Regions from separate parts of the Roseateles sp. GW821-FHT09G09 genome, predicted to be linked through region 2. Evidence: predicted binding sites of a transcription regulator. Region 2 holds the regulator's gene; the other holds the start of a gene.
What was found. The regulator FliA, encoded in region 2, starts transcription of late flagellar genes. The targets are predictions, from matches to a motif close to CTAAAGTTTNNNNNNNNNNNGCCGNTA.
Positions count from the first base shown of each region.

Region 1: the regulator FliA is predicted to act here: its motif matches at 3,466-3,492, upstream of AC07O8_RS23180 (FlxA-like family protein).

Region 1 is NZ_JBWKOG010000009.1:195,635-211,372, reverse strand. Features, by position in the region: gene AC07O8_RS23200 (glycosyltransferase) at 1-59, shown strand, start outside; gene AC07O8_RS23195 (glucosamine inositolphosphorylceramide transferase family protein) at 78-1,007, shown strand; gene AC07O8_RS23190 (MFS transporter) at 1,015-2,436, opposite strand; gene AC07O8_RS23185 (inositol monophosphatase family protein) at 2,623-3,417, opposite strand; gene AC07O8_RS23180 (FlxA-like family protein) at 3,518-3,928, shown strand; gene AC07O8_RS23175 (response regulator) at 3,987-4,421, shown strand; gene AC07O8_RS23170 (alpha/beta hydrolase) at 4,523-5,476, shown strand; gene AC07O8_RS23165 (DUF6928 family protein) at 5,519-6,199, shown strand; gene AC07O8_RS23160 (VOC family protein) at 6,217-6,705, opposite strand; gene AC07O8_RS23155 (beta strand repeat-containing protein) at 7,284-15,738, shown strand, end outside.
Region 2 is NZ_JBWKOG010000002.1:423,935-439,672, forward strand. Features, by position in the region: gene flhA (flagellar biosynthesis protein FlhA) at 1-1,996, shown strand, start outside; gene flhF (flagellar biosynthesis GTPase FlhF) at 1,993-3,705, shown strand; gene AC07O8_RS06765 (MinD/ParA family ATP-binding protein) at 4,023-4,844, shown strand; gene AC07O8_RS06770 (RNA polymerase sigma factor FliA) at 4,866-5,579, shown strand; gene AC07O8_RS06775 (methyl-accepting chemotaxis protein) at 5,727-7,016, shown strand; gene AC07O8_RS06780 (HNH endonuclease) at 7,138-7,728, shown strand; gene AC07O8_RS06785 (hypothetical protein) at 7,733-8,383, shown strand; gene AC07O8_RS06790 (hypothetical protein) at 9,025-9,438, shown strand; gene AC07O8_RS06795 (hypothetical protein) at 9,609-10,937, opposite strand; gene AC07O8_RS06800 (MvdC/MvdD family ATP grasp protein) at 10,942-12,072, opposite strand; gene AC07O8_RS06805 (hypothetical protein) at 12,396-13,346, opposite strand; gene AC07O8_RS06810 (hypothetical protein) at 13,343-13,966, opposite strand; gene AC07O8_RS06815 (hypothetical protein) at 14,326-14,670, opposite strand; gene AC07O8_RS06820 (hypothetical protein) at 14,783-15,130, opposite strand; gene AC07O8_RS06825 (ExbD/TolR family protein) at 15,138-15,524, opposite strand; gene AC07O8_RS06830 (MvdC/MvdD family ATP grasp protein) at 15,598-15,738, opposite strand, start outside.

The DNA of each region.
Region 1 (15,738 bases), on a different contig from region 2:
GCCAAGGCGCCCGCGTGCACGAGCTGGCCGGCCTGAGCGTGGAAGACGCGCATGGTTGACCTCCATGATTGACGTCCATGTTTAAGCGTCCGAAGTCGGACTTCTGGACCGTCGGCGTCGTTCCCGAGCGCATCGATCTGCTCAGCCCCGAGCGTCTGCACGAGCTGCGGGAGCGCATCGTGTGGATGCCCGGAGCCGGGGACTGGCGCTACTACGCCGATCCCTTCGCCCTGCGCGACGGCGACGCGCTGCACGTGTTCGTCGAGAACTTCGACTACCGCACCAAGCGCGCCGACCTGCAACGCCTCACGCTGAACCTCATCGACGGCGCCTGGAGCGCGCCCAAGCCGGTGCTGCAGACGCCTTTCCATCTGTCCTACCCCTTCGTGTTCGAACACGACGGGCAGGTCTGGATGGTCCCCGAATCCAGCCAGGCCGAGGAAGTCGCGCTCTACCGCGCGGTCGACGGCGCCGAGCGCTGGGAACGCTGGGAGCGGGTCTGCGCCCTGCTGCCGGGCGTGCGTGCGGTGGACGCCTCGCTGCTGCGGCACGACGGGATCTGGTGGATGTTCTATGCGGTGATCGGCCCGGACAAGCGCGACCAGCGCGAGCTGCACGTCGCGCATGCCGACTCGCTGCAGGGGCCGTGGACGCCGCATCGCTCCAATCCGGTGAGGTCCGCGCACGACGGCGCGCGGCCGGCCGGCACGCCGTTCGTCGGCGGCGACGGCCTCGTGACGCTGCCCGTGCAGGACAGCCGCAACGGCTACGGCGGCGCGACGCGCTGGGTGCGCTTCACCCGCCTGTCGCGGGAGGCTGTCGAGGTCCAGGCGCTGCCGGCGACCTTCACCGGCGATCTCGCGCATCGCGACTTCGCCGGCGGCCTGCACACGATGTCGGCCTGCGGCGACCTCACGCTGATCGACGTGAAGCGCATCGACCGCTCCCGCCATCGGCAGTGGCTGGACTGGAAGCGCCGCGTGCGACGCTGGTTCGGCAAGCGCTGAAGCCGCGCTAGTCCGCGTCGTGCATCGAGGGCGCGATGTCCTCGAGCGGTTTGCGTTCCGCGTCGACGCCGAAGCGCAGCGCCAGCAAGCCCGCCACGATCACCAGCACGGCACCGATGCCGTAGCCGATCGCGACGTTGCCGCGATCGCCGCTCTCCACCAGCCACCCGAACAGCAACGGCGCCACGAAGCCGCCCGCGCCCGTGCCGACCGCGTAGAAGATCGCGATCGCCATCGCGCGCATCTCGAGCGGGAAGACCTCGCTGACCGTCAGATAGGCCGAACTGGCCGCCGCCGACGCGAAGAAGAACACCGCCGACCAGCACAGCGCCTGCGAGCGCGCATCGAGCACGTCCGCCACGAAGGCCACGCCGGTGGCCGCCAGGCCGACGCCGGCCAGGCCGTAGGTCAGCGCGATCATGCGACGGCGGCCCACCCGGTCGAACAGCGGCCCCAGCAACAGCGGGCCCAGCACGTTGCCGAGTGCGAACGGGAAGATGTAGAGCGCCACCCGATGGTCGGCGACGCCGTAGAAACGCGTCAGCACCAGGGCGTAGCTGAAAAAGATCGCGTTGTAGAAGAAGGCCTGCGCCAGCATCAGCGACAGCGCCACGCCGCTGCGCACGCGGTACCGGCGCAGCAGCACATGCAGCACCTCCCGCATGGTCGGCACGGGGCGGCGATGCTCGCGCTGCGCCGCCGGCGGGACCGGCGGCAGCGGACCGTGCTGGGCGGCGACCTCGGCCTCGATCGCGTCGATGATCCGGCCGGCCTCCTCGACACGCCCGTGGCGCAGCAGCCACCGCGGACTTTCCGGAACATGGCGTCGCACGAGCACCATGCCGACCGCCAGCAGCGCGCCCATCCCGAAACCCACGCGCCAGCCCTGCACGGGGCCGAGCACGTCCGGATGGAGCAACAGGAGACTGGACGCGGCCCCCAGCGCGGCGCCGATCCAGAAGCTGCCATTGATGGCGAGGTTCACGCGGCCGCGCACGCGAGCGGGCACGAGCTCGTCGATCGCGGAGTTGATGGCGGCGTATTCCCCGCCGATGCCGAGTCCGGTGACGAAACGGCACAGCGCGAAGAAGGTGAAGTCGGTGGAGAACGCCGTCGCGAGCGTCGCCACGGCGTAGAGGGCGAGCGTCGCCAGGAACAGGCGCTTGCGGCCCAGCCGGTCCGACATCCGACCGAAGATCAAAGCGCCGACGATCGCGCCCGCGAGATACAGCGATCCGGACCAGCCCACCTGGACGGCGCTCAGCCCCAGGGTGTCAGGTCGTTCCAGCACCGCGCCGACGGAGCCCACGAGGGTGACCTCCAGGCCGTCGAGCACCCAGGCCACGCCGAGTGCGAGCACCACGCGCCAGTGCCAGCGCGACCAGGGCAGCCGATCGAGTCGGCGTGCGATATCGAGGGAAGCCGTCATCGACGGCCAGTCGGCAATCGACGTTCCGTACCAATCCACCAAGCCCTCAACGCTCAACGCTCAACGCCCACCCAAGGTCAGCGAGCGCAAGGAAGTCAGGGAGTCAGCGAGTGCGGCTGGGGCCGGAATGGGGCTTGAGGGTCCAGGAGGGAGCCCTCATGCCCCGTGGAGAGCCCGCGCTTGGCCTCAGGAAGTCGTCTTCCAGGCGGCCGCCGCCTCTTCCCACACCTCGCGGCTGCGCGCCACCAGCAGGCCCGGCTGCCGGTCGCCGGCGCGGTACGGGGTGCCGTCCAGCCGCGCCGCGAACCCGCCCGCCTCGGCGATGAAGAGGGTGCCGGGCGCATGGTCCCAGGCGAGTTTGCGCCAGTACAGCGTCGCGTCGAACGCGCCTTCGGCCAGCGCGGGGTACTCGGCGCCTGCGCAGTTGAGGCCGGACAGGATCTCGACGCCCTGCCAGGTCGCGACGCGGTCCTGATGCTCCTGGGGCAGGAAGCGCGTCTTCACGACCGCCCGTTTCAGCCCCGGCCCCGAGGTGGCCTGCAGCCGCTGCGCCTCGCGCCAGGCGCCCTGCCCGCGCCGGGCGTGATGCAGCACGCCCGAGATCGGGTCCAGCATCCACGCTCCGACGGTCACGCCGTCCTCCAGCAACGCCACCATCGACGACAGCGGTTCCCGCCCGGAGATGAAGTTGAAGGTTCCGTCCAGCGGATCGACCAGCCACACGGCGCCTTCGTCGAGCTGGTCGAGCAGCTCCGGCGTCTCGGCGCACTGCTCTTCGCCGACGACGCGCGAGCCGGGCACCAGTGCGCGCAATTCGGGCGTCAGGAAGGCCTCGACATCGCGATCGACGGTCGTGACCCACTCTCCCGGGGCTTTTTCCATCACCTCGTCGTCCGCCAGATGGCGGAAACGCGGCGCGATCCATTTGGAGGCGGCGTGGCGCAGCAGGGCGGCGACGGGGTCAGTCGTTGTCGAAGTCATGCGGAGATGCTACCCGCTGCGCCATGACCCCGACGCGAGCCCGGCGCCCTCAAGACCCGGCCCTGGCGGCCGATATCAGGGCATCGCCCAGGAACCCATCATGCATGTCGCCGTCCCCTCCGCCTCCTCAGCGTCGGCCTCGACGGGAAGCTCCGCCGCGGCTTCCGGCACGGGCACCGATGCGCAGATCGCACGCCTGCAATCGCAGCTCAAGCAGTTGCAGAAGCAGATGAAGGACCTCGCATCGGACTCGACCCTGGATGCGCAGGCGAAGGAAAAGCGCCAGAAGTTGCTGCAGTCCCAGATGCAGGTGGTCATGGACCAGATCGCCCAGATCCAGAAGCAGGCGGCGGAAGCCGCGCAGGCGAAGGCCGCGGAGCCGTCCGGCCAGGGCACCGTGTCTGCAAGCTCGGCGCAGGATCAGGCTCAGGATCAGGACGCCGAAGCGGTCGACGCCAGGCGCTCCCGCGCCCATGCCACGCTGGGCGCCTTCCTCGACCAATATGCCTGAATGGCCTGAACGGCCTGAGCATCCTCGCGCTAGCATTCCACCCCTGAAGGGGTTCCACATGGTCACGACGATCAAACGCGAAGAGTTCTGTTTCCTGGTGGTCGACGATTTCTCGACCATGCGTCGCATCATTTCCGGGCTGCTGCGCGAACTCGGCTTCAAGAAGATCCTCGAAGCCGAGGACGGCAAGGCCGCATTGCGTCAGCTCGAACTCTCGGCCGAGTCCGGCGAGCCGGTCCACTTCGTGCTCAGCGACGTGAACATGCCGGTGATGAACGGCTTCCAGTTCCTGGAGGCCTTGCGCGCGAGGCCCGAGTCCGATCCGCTGCGCAATGTGCCGGTGCTGCTGGTCACCGCCGAGGGCCGCAAGGAAGACATCATCCGCGCCGCAAAACTCGGCGCCACCGGCTACATCGTCAAGCCGTTCAACAAGGACACGGTCGGCGACAAGATCCACCTGACGCTGAAGAACCGCAACATCCTGGTCGACTGAGCGGCGCCCGGACGGGCGTAACGCCCGTAACCCCTCCCGGGGAGCGTCCCATCGACGCGGCGCGACACACTCGCGACCCCTTTGTTGCTCCGACTCCTCGCATGACCGACCGCAGGCAAGTCCTCGCCGCGGCGATGGGTTCGCTGCTGATGCCGACCGCCCGGTCCATCGCCGCGCCCACGCTGCCGGAGGCCACCGGGCCCTACGCCCTCCCCGGCACCTTCGTCCATCCGTTGCCCGATCCGGTCACCGGGCGACGCTATGAGGTCTGGATCGACCTGCCGCCGAACACATCGCCGAACACAGCGGCCAACGCTCCGCCGAACGCCGGCCCGCGACCGGCCGTGTTCGTCACCGATGCGCCCTACGCCTTCCCGCTGGTGCGGGCCCTGCGCAACCGCGTGGGCCAGCAGGGCCGCAACCTCGCCGATTTCGCCGTCGTCGGGCTGGCGGGGCCCGCGGACGAGTCCGCGGTCGACATGCGGTCGCGCGACTACACGCCCAGCGATCCCCGGACCCGGCCGGGCCGACCCGCCGACCGCTATGGCGCGCCCCGCTACGGCGAAGGCGCGGCCTACCTCAAGTACCTGGCCGACGTGGCAGTGCCGGCGATCTCGGCGCGGTATCAGCTCGACGCGGGCCGCCGCGTGCTGCTCGGGCATTCCTATGGCGCGCTCCTCGCGTCACAGGTGCTGTTCGCCAAGCCGACGCTGTTCAGCCACTACATCCTCGGCAGCCCGTCCTTCTGGTTCGATCGGCACCTGATGTTCGACCGTGAGGCGGCCTACGCGAAGCAGCACACCGATCTGGCGGCGAGGATCTTCCAGTACGTCGGCGCCTACGAGTCCGTCGCGCCAGGACCGCGCTTCAACAAGGAGACCGACCTCGTCGCCGATGCGCGCCGGTTCGAATCGCTCCTGCGCAAGCGCCGCTACCCCTCGTTGCGCATCGAGAGCCGCGTGCTGGCCGGCGAGGACCACCTCACCGTGGCGCCGGCCGGCGCGACGCTGGGCCTGCTGTGGGCGCTGCCCGGCAAAGGACCGTACGAGGGCTGACGCGATTACCATCCTCGCCACGCAACGGAGAGGATGTGGCGCATGGGGGCCAAGACCTGGATGCTCGTCATCGCGGACGGCGACGCGCGCGCGGCACTGGAAACGCAGCCCGCGCTCGACCGGGACGCGACACGCGCGCTGGCTGAACGGCTCTTTCCAGGAGAAACGCTCGAACTGATCGGCGAAGGCGACCTGAGCTATACCAATCCGCCCGACCCGTTGATGTTCATCGGCTGTTTCCCCGGCGTCTCCGTCATCGCGGCCAGCGAGTTCGCCATCGATCATCCGTCGCAGCTGCCGGGACGCTTCCTCGACATCGCCGGCAGACGCCGGATCACCTTGCACGCGATGCACAGCGTGGTCGACTGGTTCGCGTTCGCCGTCTGGGAGGACGGCCGGCTCATCCGCTCCCTGAGCCTGTCGCCCGACAGCGGCATCCTGGAGGACATCGGCGAGCCCCTGCCCTTCGAGGCGCCGTACTGGGCGGAGCAGCCGCGCGTGGGCACCGTCGACGGCGAGGACGCCTATCCCTTGCCCTTCCATCCGCTGGAACTGGGGGAATCCGTCCTGCTCGCCCGGTTCGGGTACCAGCTCGAAGGCGGCGGTGACGCAAGCGTCGATCCGTTCGCCATCCCGCTGCTGCACTTCCAGCGCGCCGGCACGCGGCGCAAGGCCGCCCAGGAGGAGCCTCCGGCAAGCGCGCCCTGGTGGAAGTTCTGGTGAGGGCGACGGGGCGCCGTTCAGGGGCCGACTGAACCGCTCAAGGCCGCCACCACCTCCGGCGGCGCCTGCACCAGCTCGATCAGCACGCCCTCGCCGCCGATCGGGAATTCGCCGCTGCTCTTCGGATGGATGAAGCAGATGTCGTGCCCTGCAGCCCCTTTGCGGATGCCGCCAGCCGCGAAGCGCACCCCGTTCGCGGCCATCCATTCGACCGCCTTGGGCAGGTCGTCCACCCACAAGCCGATGTGATTGAGCGGCGTCGCGTGAACCGCCGGTTTCTTCTCCGGATCCAGCGGCCGCATGAGGTCGACCTCGATCCGGTGGGGGCCGTTGCCGATCGCGCAGATGTCCTCGTCGACGTTTTCCGACGCCGACACGAAGTGGCCGACGACCTCCAGCCCCAGCACCTCCACCCACAGCCGGCGCAGCGCGGCCTTGTCCGGCCCACCGATCGCGATCTGCTGGACGCCGAGGATCCGATAGGGCCTGGTGGCATTTGTCGTCATATTAATTGGCTGCCAATAACTAATAGAGGTGGGCATACCTTCGAAACTACGGCCACGCGCACGGCCGGAAACTCGTGAACTTATCACGGCCAACACAAAGCACACCGGTCGAAGCCCTCGTCCGACGCTGGCGTCACGGGCCTTTCTTCACACGGCTCACATCGTGTTTCACATACTCGAGCGGCGGTCAACCGCGCGTCGCGGGCGCCTTCGACCTCCGAACCGGCTTCAGCATGACGCGTAAGTGCCGATCACCATTGAATGTCTGCCGCGTGACCGGCGAACGATCGTTCGATGACGCGGCCGGAATCCCTTGCCTTGGCAAGCATCGCCTCCCCCGCGTTCGCGGGCTTTGCGCCGCTTCTGTAACCGTGAACTGAGGCCGACTCCGGGCCCTTTTGTTCCGTTCATGTTAAGCGCGCCACCCATAACATTTCCGGGCTCACTCAAGTTTGTCAATCGGCGTCCGAAAACCGAATGACGGCACCCGGAAGTTGGGGTGCCCGGCAACAACAAGCTGACCCAACCCACTCGCGCCTATGGGCGCATCCGCCCCCATAGGTTCACGGAGTTCCAAGATGGCATCGCTGATTACCAACCTGACGACCGACCAGATCGCCGCCCTCACGTCGACGACCCTGGCGCGCCTGACCAGCGAAGACTGGGCCGCGTTCACCACCGAGCAGTTCCAGGCGCTGACGACCTCGCAGTTCGCCACGCTCGGCACGAAGGCCGTGTCGCTCTTCACGACGACCAACATCGCCGCCATCGAGTCCGACGACCTGCGCGCGCTGTCGACCGCCGCGGTGCAGACCTTCACCAGCGCGCAGCTGAACGCCCTGGGCTCCGACCAGTTCGGCGCGATGACGACCAAGCAGGTCGGCGCGATGACCACCAGCCAGGTCCGCAACCTGGAGTCGGACGACCTGAACGCACTGGCCTCCGACCAGATCCGCGCGCTGAGCACGCAGCAGGTGGCGGCCATCTCCACCAGCCTGATCGGCACGCTGGCGTCGGACGACCTCCAGGCGCTGACCACCAATCAGATCAAGTCGTTGAGCTCGCAGCAGGTCCACGCCCTCTCCACCGAGGGCGTCGCCGCGTTGGGCACCGGCCAGGCCGCCGCGCTGAGCAGCACGCAGACTGCCGCGCTGACCTCCGACCAGGCCGCCGCGCTGACCTCGGACGCGGTCCACGCGTTGAGCACCGCCGCCGTCCGGGCGCTGGGCACCGACCAGATCGCCGCGCTGAATTCCGACCAGGTCGCCGCGCTGACCACCGCCCAGATCGGCGCGTTGTCCACGCAGCAGATCCGCCAGCTGGCCAGCGATGAGATCGCCGCCCTGGACACCAACCAGATCCGCGCCATCACGACGCAGCAGATCGCCGCGCTGACGACCGACCAGCTCGCCGGCGTCAACAGCACCGACGTGCAGGCGCTGACGACCGCGCAGGTCCGCGCGCTGAGTTCCTCCCAGGTCGGCGCGCTGAGCACCGACTCGATCGAGGCGATGAGCTCCGGCCAGATCGGCGCGCTGAGCTCGACGCAGGTCAAGGGCCTGACGACCGACCAGATGGCGGCCATCAGCTCCGACGACATGAAGGCGCTCGCTACCGCCACCGTCCGCGCCCTGTCGACCGACCAGGTCCAGGCGCTGAATTCGGACCAGGTCTCGGCGCTGACCAGCACCCAGATCGGCGCACTGACGACCGGCCAGGTCGCCGTGCTGTCCACCGATGAACTGAACGCGCTGGGCAGCGCGCAGATCCGCGCGCTGGGCACCGCCCAGATCGCCGCACTGTCGACCGATCAGGTCTCCGGCATGGAATCGGCCGACGTCCAGGCCTTCACCACCGGCCAGGTTGCCGCCCTGAGCTCGGCCCAGATCGCCGCACTGTCCACCGAGGCCATCGTCGCGCTGACGTCCGGCCAGTTCGCGACCCTGACGTCCAAGCAGCTGGCCGGCCTGTCGACCGACCAGGTCGCCGCCATCGAGAGCGCCGACCTGCGCGCGCTGTCCTCGGCCGCGATCCGCTCGCTGACGACCGACCAGTTCGACGCGCTGAACTCCGACCAGGTCGCCGCACTGACGACCCAGCAGGTCTCCGCCCTGACGACCGGCCAGGTCCAGGCGATGTCCAGCGACGACCTGAACGCGCTGGGCTCGGCCCAGATCCGCGCGCTGGGCACCGCCCAGGTCGCCGCGCTGTCGACCGCCCAGGTCTCCGCGATGGAAAGCGCCGACGTGCAGGCGCTGACCACCGGCCAGGTCCAGGCACTGAGCTCGGCCCAGGTCGGCGCGCTCTCCACCGAGAACATCGCCGCGCTGAGCTCTTCGCAGGTCGCCGCGCTGTCGACCAAGCAGATCGCCGGCCTGACGACCGATCAGGTCGCCGCCATCGAGACGGCCGACCTGCGCGCCATGTCCACGACCGCGATCCGTTCGCTGACGACCGACCAGTTCGACGCGCTGAACTCCGACCAGGTCGCCGCCCTGTCGACCGGCCAGGTTGCCGCGCTGACGACCGGCCAGGTCCAGGCGATGTCCAGCGATGACCTGAACGCGCTGGGCTCGGCCCAGATCCGCGCCCTGGGCACCGCCCAGGTCGCCGCGCTGTCGACCGCCCAGGTCTCCGCGATGGAGAGCGCCGACGTGCAGGCGCTGACCACGGCGCAGGTCGCCGCGCTGAGCTCCACCCAGATCGGTGCGCTGTCGACCGACAACGTCGCCGCGCTGAGCTCGTCGCAGGTCGCCGCGCTGTCGACCAAGCAGATCGCCGGCCTGACCACCGACCAGATGGCCGCGATGGAAACGCAGGATCTGCGCGCCCTGTCGACGGCCGCGATCCGTTCGCTGACCACCGACCAGTTCGACGCGCTGGGCTCCGCCCAGGTCGGCGCGCTGACGACGCAGCAGGTCGCCGCACTGACGACCGGCCAGGTCCAGGGTCTGACCAGCGATGACCTGAACGCGCTGGGCTCGGCCCAGATCCGCGCGCTCGGCACCGCCCAGGTCGCCGCCCTGTCGACCGCCCAGGTCTCGACGATGGAAAGCGCCGACGTCCAGGCCCTGACCTCGGGTCAGGTCCAGGCACTGAGCTCCGACCAGGTCGGCGCCCTGTCCACCGACAACATCGTCGCGTTGACCTCCTCGCAGGTCGCCGCGCTGTCGACCAAGCAGGTCGCCGGCCTGACGACCGACCAGATGGCCGCCCTCGAGACGGGCGACCTGAAGGCGCTGGGCACCGCGGCCATCCGCGCGCTGACCACCGATCAGATCGCCGCCCTGGGTTCCGACCAGATCGCCGCGCTGACGACCGCCCAGGTCGCCGCGCTGACCACGGGCCAGATCGCCAACCTCACCTCCGACGACCTGAACGCGCTGACGAGCGGCCAGATCAAGGCGCTGTCGACCCAGCAGGTCGCCGCCCTGACGACCGCCCAGATTGCCACGATGGAAAGCAACGACGTCCAGGCGCTGTCCACGCAGCAGGTCGCCGCGCTGAATTCCGACCAGGTCGGCGCGCTCTCGACCGAGAACATCGCCGCGCTGAGCTCGCAGCAGGTCGCCCCGCTGTCGACCAAGCAGGTCGGCGGGCTGACCACCGACCAGGTCGGCGCCATCGAGACGGTGGACGTCCGCGCGCTGTCGACCAACGCGCTGCGCGCCCTGACGACCGCGCAGATCGACGCGCTGAACTCCGACCAGATCGCTGCGCTGACGACCGCCCAGGTCGCCGCGCTGACCACCGCCCAGGTCCAGGCACTGGCCAGCGACGACCTGAACGCGCTGGGCTCGGCCCAGATCCGCGCGCTGTCGACCGCCCAGGTCGCCGCGCTGACCACGGGTCAGGTCAACGGCATGGAATCGGCCGACGTGCAAGCCCTGACCACGGCGCAGGTCGCCGCGCTGGGCTCCGCGCAACTCGGCGCGCTGTCGACGGAAAACGTCGCCGCCCTGACCTCCGCGCAAGTGGGCGCGCTGACGACCAAGCAGGTCGCCGGTCTGACCACCGACCAGATGGCCGCCCTGGAAACGGGCGACGTGAAGGCGCTGTCGACCGCCGCACTGCGTGCGTTGGGCACCGACCAGATCGAGGCGCTGGGCTCCGACCAGATCGCCGCGCTGACGACCGCCCAGGTCGCCTCGCTGACGACCGGCCAGATCAGCAACCTGACCTCCGACGACCTGAACGCCCTGACCAGCGGCCAGATCAAGGCGCTGTCGACCGCCCAGGTCGCCTCGCTGACGACCGGCCAGATCGCGACGATGACCAGCGACGACGTCGCCGCGCTGACCACCGCGCAGCTGCAGTCGCTGGGTTCGGCCCAGATCGGCGCGCTGAGCACTGACGCGATCGTCGCGCTGAGCTCCGTGCAGGTGGGCGCGCTGACGACCAAGCAGGTCGCCGGCCTCACCACCGACCAGATGGCCGCCATCGAGACCGGTGACCTCCGTGCGCTGAGCAGCACCGCGCTGCGCGCCCTGAGCACCGATCAGCTGAACGCGCTGGGTTCCGACCAGGTCGCCGCACTGAGCACCGTCCAGGTGTCCGCGCTGACGACCGCGCAAGTCGCCGGCCTCGCCAGCGATGACCTGAACGCGCTGGGCAGCGCCCAGATCAAGGCGCTGGGCACCGCCCAGGTCGCCGCGCTGACGACCGCGCAGGTCGCCACCATGGAATCCGCCGACGTGCAGGCCCTGACCACGGCGCAGGTCGCCGCGCTGGGCTCCGCGCAAGTCGGCGCGCTGAACACGGACTCGATCGTCGCCCTGACGTCGACGCAGGTCGCCGCGCTGAACAGCAAGCAGGTCGCCGGCCTGACCACCGACCAGATGGCCGCCCTCGAATCGGGCGACCTGAAGGCCATGGCCACCAACGCGCTGCAATCGCTGACCTCCGCCCAGTTGGAGGCACTCGACAGCAACCAGATCGCCGCCTTGTCGACCCAGCAGGTCGCCGCGCTGACGACCGGTCAGGTCAACAACCTGACGTCCGACGACCTGAACGCGCTGACCAGCGGCCAGATCAAGGCCCTGTCGACGCAGCAGATCGCCGCGCTGTCGACCGCCCAGGTCTCGACGATGGAATCGGCCGACGTGCAGGCGCTCGCCACCAACCAGGTCGCCGCGCTGAGCTCGGCCCAGGTCGGCGCGCTGAGCACCGACTCGATCGTGGCCCTGACCTCGGGCCAGGTCGCCGCGCTGACCAGCAAGCAGGTCGCCGGCCTGACGACCGACCAGATGGCCGCCATCGAATCGGCTGACCTGCGCTCGCTGTCCTCGACCGCCCTGCGCGCCCTGTCCAGCGACCAGCTGCAGGCGCTGTCGACCGACCAGGTCCAGGCGCTGACGACCACCCAGGTCGCCGCGCTGACGACCGGCCAGGTCAGCCAGCTCGCGACGGACGACTTCGGCGCATTCACCTCCGGCCAGCTGCGCGCCCTGGGCACCGCCCAGATCGCCGCGCTCGGCACCGCCCAGCTCGACGCGCTGAACAGCGACCAGGTCGCCGCGCTGACGACCCAGCAGGTCGCCGCGCTGACGACCGGCCAGGTCAGCAACCTGTCCTCGGACGACCTGAACGCGCTGACCAGCGCGCAGGTCAAGGCGCTGACGACCCAGCAGGTCGCCGCGCTGACCACCGGCCAGATCAACACGATGGAATCGGCGGACGTCGCCGCCCTGGCGACCAACCAGATCGCCGCGCTGAGCTCGTCGCAAGTCGGCGCGCTGAGCACGGAATCCATCGTCGCGCTGACCTCCTCGCAGGTCGCCGCGCTGACGACCAAGCAGGTCGCCGGCCTGACCACCGACCAGATCGCCGCGATCGAGACGGGTGACCTGAAGTCGCTGTCCACCGTCGCGCTGCGTGCCCTGGGCACCGACCAGCTGGACGCGCTGGGCTCCGACCAGATCGCCGCGCTGTCGACCGTGCAGGTCGCCGCGCTGACGACCGGCCAGGTCAGCAACCTGTCCTCGGACGACCTGAATGCCCTCACGAGCGGCCAGATCAAGGCGCTGACGACCCAGCAGGTCGCCGCGCTGTCGACCGGCCAGGTCTCGACGATGACCAGCGACGACGTCGCCGCGCTGACCACTGCCCAGGTGCAGGCGCTGGGCTCGGCCCAGGTCGGCGCCCTGAGCACCGAGGCGATCGTCGCCCTGGGCTCGGCGCAGGTCGCCGCGCTGACCAGCAAGCAGGTCGCCGGTCTGACGACCGACCAGATGGCCGCCCTCGAGACGGGTGACCTGAAGGCGCTGTCCACGGTCGCGCTGCGCGCCATGGGTACCGATCAGCTGGATGCCCTGGGCTCCGACCAGATCGCCGCGCTGACGACCGCCCAGGTCGCTTCGCTGTCGACCCAGCAGATCAGCAACCTCTCCAGCGACGACCTGAACGCCCTCACCAGCGGCCAGATCAAGGCGCTCTCGACCCAGCAGGTCGCCTCGCTGACGACCGCCCAGGTCGCCGCGATGGAAAGCGCCGATGTCGCCGCGCTGAACTCCCAGCAGGTCGCCGCGCTGAGCTCGGCCCAGGTCGGCGCGCTGAGCACCGAGGCCGTGGTCGCCCTGAGCTCGGCGCAGGTCGCCGCGCTGAGCAGCAAGCAGGTCGCCGGCCTGACGACGGACCAGATGGCCGCCATCGAGACGGGTGACCTGAAGGCCCTGTCGACCAACGCCCTGCAGGCGCTGACCTCGGCTCAACTGGAAGCGCTGGGTTCGGACCAGGTTGCCGCGCTGACGACCCAGCAGGTCGCCGCGCTGACGACCGGCCAGGTCAGCAACCTGAGCTCCGATGACCTGAACGCCCTGACCAGCGGCCAGATCAAGGCCCTGTCGACGCAGCAGGTCGCCGCGCTGACGACCGCCCAGGTCGCCGCGATGGAGTCCGCGGACGTGCAGGCGCTCGCCACCAACCAGGTCGCCGCGCTGAGCTCGGCCCAGGTCGGCGCGCTGAGCACCGACTCGGTGGTCGCCCTGACCTCGGCGCAGGTTGCCGCGCTGACCAGCAAGCAGGTCGCCGGCCTGACGACCGACCAGATGGCCGCGATCGAAAGCGGTGATCTGAAGTCGCTGTCGACGGTCGCCCTGCGCGCCCTGACCAGCGACCAGCTGCAGGCGCTGAGCTCCGACCAGGTCGAAGCGCTCACCACCACCCAGGTGGCTTCGCTGACGACGGGCCAGATCAGCCAGTTCGCCACCGACGACTTCGCCGCGCTGACGACCGGCCAGCTGCGCGCCCTGACCACGGGTCAGGTGGCGTCGCTGACCTCGGCCGAACTGGAAGCGCTCGACAGCAACCAGATCGCCGCGCTGACGACCCAGCAGGTCGCCGCGTTGACGACCGGCCAGATCAGCAACCTGGGCTCCGACGACCTGAACGCGCTGACCAGCGCGCAGATCAAGGCGCTGAGCACCGCCCAGGTGGCCGCGCTGACGACCGCGCAGGTGTCGACGATGGAGACCGCGGATGTCGCCGCGCTGGCGACCAACCAGGTCGCCGCGCTGAGCTCCGACCAGGTCGGCGCCCTGACGACCGATGCGGTCGTGGCGCTGAGCTCGGTGCAGGTCGCCGCGCTGACCAGCAAGCAGGTGGCCGGCCTGACGACGGACCAGATGGGCGCCATCGAGACGGGTGACCTGAAGGCCCTGTCGACCGTGGCCCTGCGCGCCTTGACCAGCGACCAGCTGGCGGCGCTCGGCTCCGACCAGGTCGCCGCGCTGACGACCCAGCAGGTCGCCGCGCTGACGACCGGCCAGGTGAGCAACCTGACCTCCGACGACCTGAACGCGCTGACCAGCGCGCAGGTCAAGGCGCTGACGACGCAGCAGGTCGCCGCGCTGACCACGGCGCAGGTCTCCGCGATGGAGAGCAACGACGTGGCCGCGCTGTCCTCGCAGCAGGTCCAGGCGTTCAGCTCGGCCCAGATCGGCGCGCTGAGCACCGATTCGGTCATCGCGCTGACCTCCGGCCAGGTGGCCGCGCTGTCCTCGGCGCAGGTCAAGGGCCTGACGACGGACCAGATGGCCGCGATGGAAACCGCGGATCTGCGCGCCCTGTCGACGACCGCCCTGCGCGCCCTCGGCACCGATCAGATCGAAGCGCTCGACAGCAACCAGATCGCCGCGCTGACGACGCTGCAGGTCGCCGCGCTGACGACCGGCCAGGTCGCCAACCTGACCAGCGACGACCTGAACGCGCTGACCAGCGGCCAGATCCGCTCGCTGAGCAACACCCAGCTGCAGGCCCTGACGACCGCGCAGATCTCGACGATGACGACGGACGACGTCGCCGCGTTGACCTCCACGCAGCTGCAGGCCTTCGGTTCGGCCCAGATCGGCGCCCTGAGCACCGATGCGATCGTGGCGCTGAGCTCGTCGCAGACGGCGGCACTGACCTCGGCTCAGGTCGACGGCCTGACGACCGACCAGATGGCGGCCTTCGAGACGGGTGACCTGCGCAGCCTGAGCACGCTGGCGATCCGCTCGCTGGACAGCGCACAGCTGGAAGCCCTGGACAGCAACCAGATCGCCGCGCTGACCACGCAGCAGATCGGCGCGCTGAGCACGCTGCAGGTGAGCCAGTTGGCCACCGACGACGTGCAGGCGCTGACCTCGCAGCAGATCGTGTCGATGAGCTCGGCCCAGTTGCACGCCTTCACCACCGACCAGGTGCAGGCGATCGACTCCGGCGACCTCGCGGCGATCAGCAGCGCGAACATGGTGGCCTTCGGCTCGGCGGACTTCGAGGCCTTCACCTCGGATCAGATCCACGCGCTGACGTCGCAGCAGTGGAGCGCCGTGGGTGCGACGCAGGTGGCCGGCATCGAGACCGCCGACATCGCGTCGATCACCACCGACGGCATCCATGCGCTGAGCACGACCGCCCTGCACGCGTTCAACACCGACCAGATCGCGGCGCTGACCAGCGACCAGGTCCATGAGTTCAGCACGGCGCAACTGCGCTCCCTGGGCACGGACCAGATCGCGGCCCTGTCGACCGAAGACATCGCATCGATGACCAGCA
Region 2 (15,738 bases):
GATGGTGCTGCCGCTGCCGGCCTTCGCCCTGGACCTGTTCTTCACCTTCAACATCGCCATGTCCATCATGGTGATGCTGGTGGCGTCGCAGATGATCCGGCCGCTGGACTTCGCCGCCTTCCCGACCGTCCTGCTGATCACGACGCTGCTGCGCCTGTCGCTGAACGTCGCCTCCACCCGCGTGGTGCTGCTGGAAGGCCACACCGGCGCCGGCGCCGCGGGCAAGGTCATCGAATCCTTCGGCCACTTCCTGATCGGCGGCAACTTCGCCGTCGGCCTGATCGTGTTCGCGATCCTGGTGGTCATCAACTTCATCGTGGTCACCAAGGGTGCCGAGCGGATCGCGGAAGTCGGCGCGCGTTTCACCCTGGACGCGATGCCCGGCAAGCAGATGGCGATCGACGCCGACCTGTCCGCCGGCCTGATCGACGAGAAGGAAGCCAAGCGCCGTCGCGCCGAACTGGGCGACGAGGCGGACTTCTTCGGCTCCATGGACGGTGCCTCGAAGTTCGTCCGCGGCGACGCGATCGCCGGCATCCTGATCCTCTTCATCAACATCGTCGGCGGCTTCGTCATCGGCGTGGCCCAGCACGGGCTGTCCGCCGGCCAGGCCGCCGACAGCTACATCCTGCTGGCCGTCGGCGACGCGCTGGTGGCACAGATCCCGGCGCTGCTGATCTCCGTCTCCTCCGCCCTGGTCGTGTCGCGCGTCGGCAAGGACAAGGACGTGGGCCAGATGATCGGCTCGCAGGTGTTCGGCTCGATCAAGGCCGTCGCCATCACGGCGGGCGTCGTCTTCATCCTCGGTCTGATCCCGGGCATGCCACACCTGGTGTTCATGATCATCGCCGGCGCCCTGGGCTACCTGGCGTACTGGCTGCGCACCAAGGAGCAGGCCACCAAGGCCGCCGAGACCCGCAGCAAGGCCGCCGCCCCGGTGCCTGGCGCACCGAACCCGGATGCCGAAGCCTCCTGGGACGACGTCGTCGCCGTGGACACGCTGGGCCTGGAAGTCGGCTACCGCCTGATCACGCTGGTCGACAAGACCCGCGAAGGCGACCTGCTGAGCCGCATCAAGGGCGTACGCCGCAAGTTTGCGCAGGACATCGGCTTCCTGCCCCCGTCGGTGCACATCCGGGACAACCTGGAACTGCGCCCCAGCCAGTACCGCGTGACGCTGCGCGGCGCGGTGATCGGCGAAGCCGAGGCCTACCCGGGCATGTGGCTCGCCATCAACCCCGGCCACGCCACCCAGAAGCTGATCGGGACGCCCACCACGGACCCCGCCTTCGGACTTCCGGCGGTCTGGGTCGAGGAGCGGCAGCGGGATATGGCGCAAATGGCGGGCTTTACCGTCGTTGATTGCGCGACCGTGGTGGCCACTCATCTTTCACACTTGCTGCAAGTTCACGCGGCCCGGTTGTTGGGCCGGGTGGAAACCCAGCAGCTGGTGGATCACCTCACCAAGCAAGCGCCCCAACTCATCGAAGACGTGATTCCCAAGATGGTCAATGTCGCCGCCCTGCAACGAGTCCTCCAGTTCCTGCTGGAAGAGGGCGTGCACATCCGCGACATGCGTTCCATCGTGGAAAGCCTGGCCGAAAACGCCACGCAGACGACCGATCCCGCCGAGCTGGCCCGTCGCATCCACATCGCTCCGGCGATCGTGCAGCAGATCTACGGACCGGCCAAGGAGCTCGACGTCATCGCCCTCGATCCCGAGCTGGAACGTCTGGTCTCGCAGGCCCTGCACTCGCCTCACGGCGCGGCGCTGGATCCCGGCGTGGCGGACACGCTTGCAAGAAGTGCCGCCCAGACCGCGCAATCCCAAGAGGATCGCGGTTTGCCCGCCTGCCTGCTGGTGCCCGACCTGATTCGCGCTCCCCTGGCCCGTCTGCTCAAGCGCGCTGCGCCGCGGCTGAAGGTGCTGGGACACAGCGAGATTCCTGAAACGCACACGATCCGCATCGGCTCCATCATCGGAGGCACGGCATGAACGTCAAACGCTTTACCGCCCGCAATTCCCGCGAAGCCATGGCCCTGGTCCGCCAGGCCTTCGGCGACGAAGCGGTCGTGCTCTCAAACAAGCCCTGCCCCGAAGGGGTGGAGGTGCTGGCGATGGCGCCGGAAGGCATGTCGCAGATCGAGCGCGTCGCCGCCTCGACGCCGCGTGCCGCCGCCGCGCCGCGCCAGCCCGCGGCCCAGCCGCAACGCCCGCAGCATCGTGAAGAGGTGCAACCGCGTCAGGCGCTCAAGCAGCGCCTGGCCGCGTCGCCGGCGCCGCAGCGTGCCGAGCCCGGTTTCGGCGGCTCGGGCGCCTCGGTGGGCGAGGACGTCAACGCGATGGCGATGAGCACGCTGTCCTTCCAGGACTATGTCCGGGAACGCATGCTCAAGCGCCGCTCGGCCGAGATGAACGGCCTGCCCGATCCGATGATGGACGAGCCGGCGCCGGCCTTCTCGCAGTCGCAGATCAATGCGCAGATGAATGAATCCGTCGCCTCGATGGCCGCGCAGCGCGATCAGCGCGCGCGTTCCGCGATGCAGACCCTGGGTGCCCGTCGCGTCGACGAGCGTGCCTACGAACAACCCGCGCCGGCTCCCGCGCCGCGCGTCGTGCCGCCGGTGCTGCGCGACGAGATCCGCGTGCAGCAGCAGGCCATGCAGGACCTGGGCGGCATCGGCCACGGCTTCGGCGGCATGGGCAACCATCCGCTGAACGACATGCCGGCGTCCTCGCGCCGCGAGCAGGAGATGATGACCGAGCTCCGCGCGATGAAGGGCATGATCGAAGAGCGCTTCGGCGCGCTGGCCTTCATGGAGAAGCTCCAGCGCCAGCCGGCGCAGGCTCGCCTGACGCAGAAGCTGCTGGATTCCGGTTTCTCGCCGGCCCTGGTGCGCAAGCTGGTCGAAGGCCTGCCGGCGCAGACGACCGAGGAAGCCGATTCCCACGCCTGGGCCGCCAATGTGCTGTCGCGCAACGTGCAGACTGCCGAGCAGCAGCCGGCCCTCGAAGATCAAGGCGGCGTGTTCGCGATGATCGGCTCGACCGGCGTCGGCAAGACGACGACGACGGCCAAGATCGCCGCGGCCTTCGCGACCAAGTACGGCGCGAGCCAGCTTGGCCTGATCACGCTGGACGCCTACCGGATCGGCGCCCACGAGCAACTGCGCGCCTACGGCCGCATCCTCGGCGTGCCGGTGCACACGGCGCATGACCGCGCGTCGCTGGAAGACCTGCTGGATCTGCTGTCGTCCAAGAAGATGGTGCTGATCGACACGGCCGGCACGGCCCAGCGCGACAGCCGGACCGCCGAGCTGCTGGACATGCTGGCGCACAAGAGCATCAAGCGCATCCTGGTGGTCAACGCCGCGCAGCAGGGCGAGACGATCGAGGACGTGGTCGGCGCCTGGCGCGGCGCGGAAGCGCAAGGCGTCATCCTGTCCAAGCTGGACGAGGCGGTGAAGCTGGCCCCCGCGCTGGACACCGTGATCCGCCACAAGCTGCGCGTGCTGGGCGTCACCAACGGCCAGCGCGTGCCGGAAGACTGGCACCGCCTCTCGTCGCAGGCGCTGGTGCAACGCGCGCTGCGCAGCCACGGCCAGTCGGCCTGGCGCGTGGACGCCTCCGACGTCAACCTGATCTTCACCGCCGGCACGATGGCGGGAGGCGCGGGCGCCGCCTCGCCGATGGGAATGAATTGATCAAGGGCTGACCGCTCGATCGGAGGGGGCTTCCCGGAGCGGGGAGTTGCCAAACCCGGTCACAAGTTCTAGAAAGGGGGAAGGGCTCGGGCCTTTCCCCCTTTTTCATTGCGGCGGGGACGTCCGACGTTGATGTGTGAGAGGTCCACGAGGTGAGGGGTGGGGGAAGAGAAAAGCGGGGTGTTTCCCCCTTTCAATTCCCGGTCAAGAGGTGGCCCCGGGAGGGAAACTTCCGGTAACGGCTCCAGCAATGGCCGGTTCCTTTCGAGAGGGACAGGGCGCTGGGGCGGAACACGCAAGAGACACAGAGCAGCCCAATGCGCGACTTCAGCAATGCTCCCAAGGACCAGGCCGACGGCCTGCGCCGTCTGTTCGCCACGGCGCGCGTGCGCGTGGTACCGGTGGTGAGCAATCCGCATGTCGTCGGCAGCGGCGCGCTGCTGGAAGGCATGTGCGCGGCCTTCGGCGAACTCGGGCTGCACACGCTGGTCGTGGACGCCGGCGAGCACGCCTCCGCGGCGTCGGAACTGGCGGCGGTGGACCTCGCCGCCTGCGTCGAACCGCTGTCGGCGAAGGTGTCCTTCCTCGCCGCGCGCGGGCTGCCGATGCGCTACATCAATGCCAACGGTTCGGCCGCCCAGTTCCTGGAAGCGGTGACCGACGCGGCACCGTTCGCTGACGTCGTCCTGCTGCATGCCAGCGCCGCGGAACTCAGCCGCGTGCTGGTGTCGCGCGAAGTGCGTCCGGTGCTGCTGGCCGACACCGACGTGCAGAGCGTGACCTACGCCTACGCTGGAATGAAATGGCTGACGCAGCGCGCCGGCCTGATGGTCTACAGCCTGCTGCTGGCCTGCAACCCGCAGCTGCGCCTGGCGGAGCGCATCGCCCAGCAGCTCTCGAGCTGCGGCGACGGCTTCCTCGGCGCGGTGCTGCGCGAGTGGGCCTGCCTGGATCCCCGCCAGCCGGTGACGGCGCCCCTGACGCACGAGATGCGTCACATGGCGCGTGAACTGCTGCTGGCCTCGGTGCCTGGCGCGGCGCTCGACAGCGCTGCGGATGCGATGCCGCTGCGTCCGCGGCCGATGTGGCAGCCCAAGGCTGGCCGCGCCCCGCAAGGCGTGACCCTCGCTGCGCATTGACGCCGGATTGGAGACGAGACGATGTACACCGCCAAGGGTCAACTCGACAACAACTCGCTGATCCGCCAGTACAGCCCGCTGGTGCGCCGGCTGGCGCATCAGATGATCGCGAAACTGCCGGCCAACGTTGAACTGGACGACCTGATCCAGGTCGGCCTGATCGGCCTGACGGACGCGCTCTCGCGCTTCGACACGGCGCAGGGCGTGCAGTTCGAGACCTTCGCGACGCAGCGCATCCGGGGCGCGATGCTCGATGAACTGCGTGGCAGCGACTGGATGAGCCGCGGCAACCGCCGCCAGCAGCGTTCGATCGAGAGCGCCGTGCACAAGCTCGAGCAGAAGCTCGGCCGCCCGCCGCAGGAATCGGAGATCGCCGCGGAGATGGGCATTCCGCTGGCCGAGTATCAGGAGATGCTGGGCAAGGTGCGCGGGACGCAGCTGGTCTATCTGGAGGACATCTCCGGCGGCGAGGACAACGACGACTATCTGGACCGGCACGTCGGGGACAACTCGGCGGATCCGATGTCGATGCTGGGCGACCACCGCATGCGCGAGGCGCTGGTGGAGGCGATCAAGAACCTGCCGGAGCGCGAGGCCTACGTCATGTCCATGTACTACGAACATGACATGAACCTGAAAGAGATCGCGGCGGTGCTCAAGGTCACCGAATCGCGGGTGTGCCAGCTGCACAGTCAAGCGATTGCCCGATTGCGCGTGAAGCTGCGCGACTGGTAAAACGAGCCGCAGAGAGCGGCCGCAGTCCTTGTGGTCCGAGAACCATGAGGGGAGCGTCCGATGTGGGACTCATGGCGCAGGCGCGCCGGGAAGGTGGCGCCTGATGCGCCGGCGGGGGGAGCCGAGGTCGGCTTTCGTGAGCCGGCGATGCAAGGCAACACCACGAAGGTCGTTCGAGAGCTCTCGAGCGGCGTCTCCAAACTGGGCCGCGACGCGGCCGAAGTCCGCGGGCTGCTGGAGGACACGCAGAAGGTCGTGACCTCGCAGGCGCAGGCGATGCAGGCGCTGGGCGCGGAGCTCGAGCAGGTCCGGCATGCGCAGGACGGCATCAACCAATCCACGAACCAGACGCGCGAGGCGGTCGAGCGCGCGCGCACGGCCCTGTCCGGCGTGGGCGACGAGGTGGGCGGCATCGTGTCGACGCTGCGGCAGGTGTCCGGGGCGGCGTCCGAGATCACGAAGATCGCGTTGCAGACGCGGCTGGTGGCGTTCAACGCGTCGGTGGAGGCCAAGCGCGCCGGCGAGGCGGGGCGCGGCTTCGGCGTGGTGGCGGATGCGGTGAAGGACCTGGCGGCGCAGGTGGAGGCGTCGTCGAAGGCCATCATGGGCACGGTGGGGACGCTGGATGCGCGGATCGAGACCTTCAGCCGGGAGCTGAGGGCGGACGGCTCGGGAGGAGCCGGTCAGAGCAAGATCCTGCAGGCGTTCGCGGATGTGGAGATCGACGTCGACCTCATCGCGAAGTCGGCGCAGGAGAGCCAGGCGACGACGCAGCAACTGGCGGAGCGCTCGGGCGAGCTCGGGGTGGAGATCCAGCAGGCGATGCGCAAGCTGGAGTCGGCGTTCGCGTGCAGCGACCGCTTCCTGCGGCTGTCGGAGCAGATGATCGAGCAGATCGCGTCGAGCGGCGTCGAGGTCGAGGACTCGCCGTACATCCAGGCGGTGCAGGGGGCGGCGGCTGAGATTGCCGGGTTGCTAGAACGCGCTTTGAAGGAGAAGCGGATCGACGTCTCGGCGCTCTTCGACGAGCAATACCAGCCGATCGCGGGGACCGACCCGCAGCAGTTCACGACGAGATTCACGCAGATCGCGGATCAGCTGTTCCCGGAGGTCCAGGAGCGGATGCTGAAGCTCTCGGACAAGGTGGTGTTCTGCATCGCGGTGGACCGCAACGGGTACGTGGCGGCGCACAACAAGCGGTACTGCCAGCCCCAGCGCACCGGCGACGTGGCTTGGAATACAGCCAACAGCCGCTACCGACGGATCTTCAACGACCGGACAGGGCTGGCGTCAGCCCGGAATCAACGACCGTTCCTCCTGCAAACCTACCGCCGGGATATGGGCGGCGGGAACTTCGTGCTGCTCAAGGAGGCTTCGGCACCCGTCACCGTTGCTGGGAGGCATTGGGGTGGGGTGAGGTTGGCGTTTGGGTTCTAAAAGGGGCTGGAAAATGAGTTGCGGAAGAGGGAAAGCTCACCCAAGCAGAGAAACTATATTGCGGCTTTTTGCTGCCTCGGCAGGACATTGTCAGCGCCCTACATGTCATCGGAAGTTATTTTTGGATACTGGTACCGAAAAAATTCATATTGCCGAAATGGCGCATATCGTGGCCGCAAATGAAAGTGGCCCAAGAGCAATTCCTGCTATGGCAGCGGAAGAGTTGGGTTCATTTGATAACCTTATTCTTCTCTGCCCCAATTGTCACACTGAAATAGATAAGGCGCCCGCTGATTACCCGGATGAGTTGGTGATTGAGTGGAAAAAAGGGCATGCCGAGAAAATAATTAATCTGTTTGGTGTTGCAACTTATGCCGAAAGATCGTCTGCACGATTGGCCATCGAGCAATTGCTTGATCAGAATAGGTTGATATTTAACGAATACGGGCCAGAAAATGAATATCTCTGGAATCCCGAGGCTGAAGAAGCGATTCAGTGGAAGCGTAAGGTTCTTGTTTCTATTATTCCAAATAATAGAAAGCTTCTTACATTGTTGGATTCGAATAGGAAGCTACTCTCTCAGGATGAAAAAATAACCTTGGAGAAATTTCGCCAGCATATTTGCGATCTTGAGGCTCGTCATCTCCTCAAGGAGACGGCTGGCGGAGGCGCTAGATTTCCAAGTGCTCTGGATGATATTCTGAAAGATTGAAAATATGGAAGAAATGGATTGGACTGGCGCCTGGGTGAAAGCGAAAATAGATGATGCCCCAAGTGTCGCTGACATTGATGTTTTGGCTCCGCAGTTGTTGAGAATTGAGCGAACGCTTCTCGGGCCCTTTGATGTTGCAACTCTCTCAACGCAAAAAGTTGAAGACTCGCATATCCAGAACCTCCTTGGAATCAATCGATCGATCGCGTTCTTTGTTAATATTCCAAAGGATTCATGGTGGACCGGCGGAGCGATAAAAAGAATCGAAGCTGGAGGCTCCGCATTTGGCGGTTTTGGTGACTTGTTGAAAGTATTGAATGTGGATGATCCACGGGCTTACAAGAATAAGGAGCACTTGTTCATAGAAAGAGGCTTAAAGAAACATACTGCTGTGGAGAGTTTGGCGAGGGATGCTGATCGGAAATGGACCGTTAATCGTAGAGGTAAACAGCCGCTAACCATTGTCGTAAATTATGACTATGATTTGGCTTCTGAGGGCTTGCACCTTTCGTTGGAGCGATATGGCGCGTGTGACATCGTGTTGAAGGGAAACCCAAATGGAAGTATTACCAGTACAGCATTGACAGCGGCTCGACATATGGGTGTTCAAGTGCTCGCATGGGGGGATTTATTGGCGCGTCTAAACAAGGCATAGTTGTGCTTGAGGAAATCGACAGAATTTGTGGAGTTCTTGCTCGACGCTATACTTTTTCGGTTACCGGACATTGGTACTTGTTCGGTTCTTGTATTGCGGGTCCTGGTCGTTCCTCAGATATTGATATTCTCGGAGTTTTTCAAACTGGCCTAGAGTTGGTTCACGCTAGGAGGCATTTGTCTTCCGTGCTCAATAAAATGCCGTTGGATTTGTTGCTTTTAACGATTTGCGAGGAAAGGGAATTATTCTTCCTCCGAAATCAGCGATCGATTCAGATGGTTGGCGTGCAAGCCGGTGTCGCTAGTTTGAATCCGTCGTTCTTGCAATGGCGCGGAGCGCAGAGCTATTGAAGGCTGGGTTATACCTAGTCATGTGTTTGCATAACTTCGGTGAGTCTTTGACCCTCCGATTTTGAGTAATTGGCAAGATGTGATTTTTGCGAGAGGATCGAAACAGGTGCTCAAAACACCCACTGCGATGCGTCACCATGTTGACCTCTCACTAGCCTTAATTTCGGGCGAGATGGACTTTTCCGCGAGGAGAGTCGCACGTGTGCAGTGCGTGTTTTGACATCTCGCCCACCCTCCGCATTCAACAGGTCAGGTGGTCGTCCCTCAACTTCCATTTAGTTAAGGACTTCCATGCCCTCCAATCGCTTCATCCAATCCGTCGCTGATAGCAACTTCAAGCTCTCGGAATTCTTCGCCCTCGAACATATTGAGTTGGACCCCGATCCCGCCGCCCGCGCCGTCCCGCTTCTCGACCGCCAGCCCCTCGCCCTCAATTCCGACCGCACGCTGGAGCAGCTCAGCGTCGCCGCCGGCAATCCCTATCACTTGGCAGCCGACGGCGGCTTCTACAAGCATCCGCTCGTGCTCGATCAGGACATCACCGTCCGCACCGCCATCGCCAATCTGCGCGACCGCCTCGCTCACGCGACCTCGTTCGTCCAGCAGCTCGACGTCTCGACGAGCAAGAGCAAGAGCCTCCCGAACGGCAACCCCGCGATATGGCCGTCGAGCTCATCCACGAAATCGCCAGCTTCTTCGCCGTGATCGAGATCGCCGCCGTCGAAGACCACGGCCGCCAGGTGAAGAACTTGCTCGCCGCTAGCTGACCGTGTCCAGTTTCAGACCGCACCCAATCCCCACACCCCCAAAAGAGAACGAGTGCCCGCGCGGAAGCGTGTGGCACTCGTTTTGTTTTGAAGGGTGTTTAGCGCAGCCTACTTGTCGGAGCCCTTGCTTACCGCCCAGCTCAGCGCGCCACAGTTTGATGCCTCGATCTGAAGCAGCACAGCAGACGCAGATTCCGTCGTCATGACATTGCCTGTAAATGTCGAAACTCGGGTTTCGTTGGTGAGGGCAGCCAGTGCTTTGGCTTTCCCGTAGTCCCTCGGCGCGATTTTCCGCAAGACACAGAGTAGGTACAGCTTCCCTTCAGGCCGCGCAGCAGGAATCAGCTTGATGACATCAGCGGACGAGAAGTTCCGAGCGAGCGCTCGTGCCGTCAACTCTCCCAGAGACTCCGCTGCCGGAGTGCCGACAGCGCCCCAGGAGTAGTAGCTGGCGTTCTGAACGGTGCCGACGTGCCTCGACGCCTTGTCTCGTCGCTGCCGACCAATCGACTTCGCAAATCCCCCGATCTGAGGTGAATCGCTCTCCGTGCTGAGGCGAGCGATTTCCTTCTCGCAAGCGCTGCCGACCTCCAACGCGCTCGGCCCGTTCTGCGCCTCAAGGGCATCGATCACAGCGAGCGACTTGTTGATGTCCAAGAAGCTTCCTTGCAGGATGGCTTCACATGCAATGCCGGCGGCCTTGTTCCTGTCCGCCACGCTGAGCGCTGCCGAAAACGTGGAGATCAATCGCAGCGAGATGTTCCTCACCGCAGGGTCTGGATGTCTCGCTTCTCTCAAAGCAATCTTGCTGGCGCTCGTCGCCGACCCTGAGTACTGGAGCAGCACCAGGGCCGCCCCCTTGACGTCGACATCACAGGAGGCCGTGGCGTCGACGATCGCCTGCTGTCCTTTCCTAGCGGCGCTGACCAGGCGGTTTCTCTCGTCGTGCAGGCGGGGGGATGCGTAGTCGAGTAAGCCGTCGGCGCCAATGAACTCTCGCCCATCGGCCGGACCGTTTTTCTCGCGGAAGGTCTCCTCCCGTGCGCGGTCGAGCGCCTTCAACCGCTCGTCGACTGCCTTCGGAATCACGAGGCCCTCGACGCAGGTCTCGCTGTAGACAGGCCGATAGACGCTGGTCTGAATGGCGATGGAATAGGTGGCCTCGTCGTTGGCGCGAAGGATCAGGTTGCAGGTGACGTTGGCGGAGGGGAATCCGCGGCGCACGTTGCGACAGGCAGCGAAGAACGCCGGATCGTTGTTGTCGTAGAGCTTGCCGATGACGAGTTCCGTCGACCGGCGGATCAGCTCGATGTCGAGGCTCTTCCCGCCGACGACATCGATATTCGAGAGCGTCACGGCAGAGGCCGTCGACGCAGCCAGAAATGGAAGCGCCACCAACGGCATTGCGCTGAAGCGGGAGAGGCGATCGAGGAGCATCCGGTCAAGCTTTGGTGGTGTCCATGCCTCCAAGCGCGGCAGTGGAGCGCAGGTTCCGCGATCGTGTTGCATCGAGCGACAGCAGGTCCTTGGTTCGCGGTGCATCGAGCAGGTCCTTGAGCAGAAGCGGCGACGCAGCGCGCGAGTAGTCGAAGTCCCAGTGCGACTCAGCCTCGAGAAACTTGACGAACATGTCGGTGGCGGTGACTTCGGGAACGCATTGCTCCATCCACAAGAACTGACCCTGCTCGTTGACTTCGAAGAAGACCCACTGCCCCGAAGGCGTGACCGCGAAGTCAAAGGAGCCGGTCACGATGCCAAGCCTCATCATCAAGGAGAAGCACGCCTCCTGGATCGTCGGAGGAAGGTTGATCCGCCGCGCAACGAGCAAGGAAGGACTGCCAGCCCGCCAGTCGATCGATGTCTCGGTGTTGCGCTGTGAATCGATGGAAATGGCCAGCACGGCCTTCCCGCAGAAGAATGCGCGGACCTCGAAGGCCTTGGAGATGCACGTCTGGTAGATCGCCGGGCAAGCCTGGATGAAATCATCCTCGGGCAACTGCTCCTCACGGATGCTGGCCGTCAATGTCGATACGCTCTTGTCGCCCTCGCGCCAGTTCTGCGTCTGGAACGGTTTCACGACGACGCGGCCCGGCCGGACGAACCGCCGCACCTCGTCTGGATCGTTCGAGATCAGCGTGCTGGGAATGGCCAGGCCGCAGTCTCGCGCCGCCTTCAGCTGCAGCAGCTTGTTGTTGGCTCGGCGGCGTCCGTGGATCGAATTGACCCAAGCCGCACTGGAGGCCCAGCATGCTTCCCAGATCGAGCGATACCAGTGGTTCAGCTCTTCCCCGGAAACCTCTCGATCATCCTCGTGCAGATAGGTGGGGACGACGGGCCAGCGCGGGCGACGCAGCCACACGAGGTCAATGCTTTCGGCGCGCACGCGACTGCCTTGCGATTGAATCCAGCCACTCAGTTTACGGCCGCAGGAAATACTCAAGCTGGACGTCTGCAAGGTAGGAAATTCGTCACTGATCCAACGGAACACCCGATGGCCGCGCCGTTCAAGGGCGGACTGCACGACGATGGCGTGCGTGTCCGACGTCAGCGAGGGAATCAGGATATGGCGCATAGGAAGAGGGGCGGTGATGATGCCCCGGAGGTGCCCTGAATGAAATGAAATCGGCGACTGATTTATCGCTGTCGTTCATCCAGGAAATGACGCGGCAACATCGCCGCAGAAACGATAGTCGCCGCTCTCCTCGTTTGAAACCTGCAATCGCTTACATCACACAAATCCGTTAGTGGTGATGACCTGGGTTTGTGTGCGCACGACCTGGCTATAGGGGGAAATTCTGTAAGTCGAACAAAATTGAGAGCCCACGCGGGAGCGTGTGGCACTCGTCTTGTTTGGACGATGCAGATAGCGAATCCGCTCGCCGATTCGTGACGCATCTATGGCCGAGGTATGAAGACAGACACGTCGCCGGTGGCTGCCGCGTTTGAAATGACCTTCGCTAGTTGGTGCGCTTCAATCAACCCTTCTGGGGTCAATACAGCCGCCGCCAATTGTTCGTACGAAGACGCGCATATTCCCGCGAGCGCGCAAGCGTTCAATAGATGATAGTCAGTGGCACTTCCGCAGCGCGACCAGATCTCGCAAATTGCCAACATTCTTGCCGCTAATAGGATATTGGCACTTCCTTCGTAACCCGCCGAATATGTTTTCCCATTGAAATAAAATTCCCCATTCTTCATCGTAAAAGAAAGATTCTCCAACAGTTCTGGCGACGGAAATTTCATTGCCACCTTTAATGTGTCGGCGATGACCTTCATGTCGCCCTTGGCGTAAGCTTCGCTGTAGTCTTCCTTCATGGAAAGAATGGGGTCTGCACGTCGATCTTGAGTCTTAAAAATATTGGCATAGCCTTTATAGATATCCACATCGTCATCAATCATGCCCTGGCAAAGCATGGCTAGCCGGTCGCTCGCTGTCTGGATCTTGTAAGCTTCAGCATGGGGTTTGGCAGATGCGATCTCGCTACTCTTCATGATCGCCAGTCGCGCGTCAGAACACCGTCGATTGACCAGACCAGCAACAAAGAATCCTCCTTTGCCAGGAGCCACCTTGGCTTCCTCGTATACCTTTTTGTAATTGGTCGATGTGGCTAAATCTTGCAGTAGCGTTGTCTGCGGAATCGGATTTTCGACGGCGGGGTTGCCGGGGCTTGATCGCGAGGACTCAGACCGATTTGGAGCCGGGCGTGCGTTTGTGTCTGCCAGCGGCCTGACGAGCGCTGCATTTGCGGGAGGCTTCAATTTCGGTTCGGAATCGCAGAGGACAATTGAAATAGCCCCGACAAGCAGCATTGCCGCGAATAGAGCGAGCAAAACCTTGGATGTCATTTCAGCAGCCGGCAAGCAAGGTTGGGACTCGGTTGGACTGTTCCGTTTCCCAGCGTTAATGAATGGAGTTCAGGATCTTCAATTGCGCCACCTGGAAGCACTGGACTAATAATCTTCCACCTCTCGGTCCCCCCGTCCGCATAGGTAATTGCCAGAAGTCCGGACTTTCCGATTTCGGCATTCCCAATCGTCAAGAGAGCCATTTGGTCATAGGTCTTCCTAGCAGCCCACATGCGAGATGTTATGTCTGCCGTTGACACGGTGGAGCGGATTTCCTCAAGAATAGAGCACCGGACATCCCCGCTGTCACGCATGGCTCGAGCCAAGGCATTCTTCTGCGCAAGCATTTTAAAGAACGCTGGGGGCATTGGAGGGCCACTGTATTGATCCCCTGTGCTCCAGGAATAGTCCCAGAAGTCTTGTGAGTAGAAAGCGGTCCCGTTGATATACACGATGGGAAGTTCGGCGTGGGCTGCGCCCGCAACCGTGGACACCATCGTGAACGCAATAGCGAAACTGGCAATGCTGCCAAATGATGGATTGCTTGAGTTCATTGGTTGGGGAAAGGGCGCGGCAATATTGCCGTTGAAGATGTTCGCCGTTCTCTCGTCGTTTGCCACCTGCAACCGCTTACATCACACAAAGTCGTCATTGGAGATGACATATATCTGCGTGTGCTCAACATAAATAGATGAGATTAGAGGCAATTTCGCGCCAACGCATTTCAGAGGAGGTGAACGCGACGCCAAGACGGTTGTCGTTCATATCTGTGGATTAGGTGGTTCCGTCCGATGTAGCCGAGTCGGTCGAGCTCATGGTCAACGACGGCACTGCCAGTGGCGACCTGAGCGATCACTTTCACCCGCCCGCGCCCAACTGCGGACGTCGAATGAAAAACGAGTGCCCACGCGGGAGCGTGTGGCACTCGTTTGTTTTTGGACGGTTTTGGGGGCTTTCGCTGGCGATACGTCGCTGTCAATCAGACGTTTCGAAAGAAAAACGCGAAAATATATGCTAGACAGAGAAACTGTGATGCCTGCGAGGCAAGGTTGCAAATCATGGATAGCACCCTCGTGCGCCACAGCTCTCCATGGTTCTCGTGTGCTTCGTAATACAGGCGTTCTTCTTTGGCCCTCAGCTTGACATCAGCAGCGTTGAAGACCACAGCGCAACCAAGCAGCGCGTAGAGGTAAATCGCGTTCCAGTGAGCAAGGCTTCGAAAAATGAAGAGGCCAAGCGACATGAAGCCAATCGCCATTGGAGTTCTCGAGTCGTCGAGAATCGCCAAGTACTTCTGGCGATCCTGGAGGATTTTCTTCAACACGTCACGTCTCGTATCTGACTGTATGTCGGCCAACTCGACGAGAAGGCTTGTTGCTGGCAATCAGCAGTCGTCAATTCCAACAGCATTCTCGTTGGCACTCGTTCTATTTCGATCATTCAATGTCAACCCAGTCCTCACTGATGGAGACGTGCAAGACCGGGCGCGTTTGGAGCCTGGTCAATTTGTTGTTGGAGCTTACCCAACTCAGCCATTCCTGCGGATGCACTGATTCAATTCGCAGTCCTCTCACGAAGACATACTCTGCGTTGAATACCTCGACACCGCTCTGTTTGAGGGAGATGGAACAGGTGAGATTGTGGTCGGCAACCCTGAAGAGCAGACTTTGCTCGCCACGCGTAAGCGCGAACTCCACACCGGAGAGCCAGCCTTCGGGGTGCACCCACCTCGGCTCTTGCTCGAACAGAATGATCAGGTCGTCTAGGGTGGGAAGGTTGCTCATCGTCGATTCAGCTCGCTAGCTGCGCGGCGACCATGACGGCCAGGAACGCGCCATAGCTGGCGCCCTTGTGAGGCCAGACGTGAACCTCGGCCTGATCCGCGGCGGAGACGTTGCCCACTGCACGCATCCGGGCATCGAGAGCCGCGCGACTGCTCAGGACCTCGCCCTCCCAGACGACGACGCCGTTCTGGTCGATGGTGACGGTCAGGGCTGAGGGCTCTGCCTTCGGCCCACCGCATTGGGCGCCGATGTCGAAGCCGATGGCGTGAAGGGGCTTGGAGAAGGCGATGATCCACAGCGCCACCACGATGAGCAGCACGGCGGAAAAGGGCGCGATGCTCACGGCGCTGAGGCTCAGCGGCTCTGCGTGTTCCGAGAAATGGGCCGCGCGCATGGCGACTTCCTTGACGGGCTCGAAGCGAAGGGGGCATCTTCACCGAAAACCGGGCGAAGTCTCGCGGTGATGATCAAGACACCGTGCTGGACACCTGATTCCTCACCCGCGCCGCATCGATCAAGGTCAGCTCCTTGGTGCGAGGCTCATTCAGCAGCTCCCGCAGTCGAAGCGTCGAGCCTGCCCGCGCGTACTCGAAGTCCCAATGCGATTC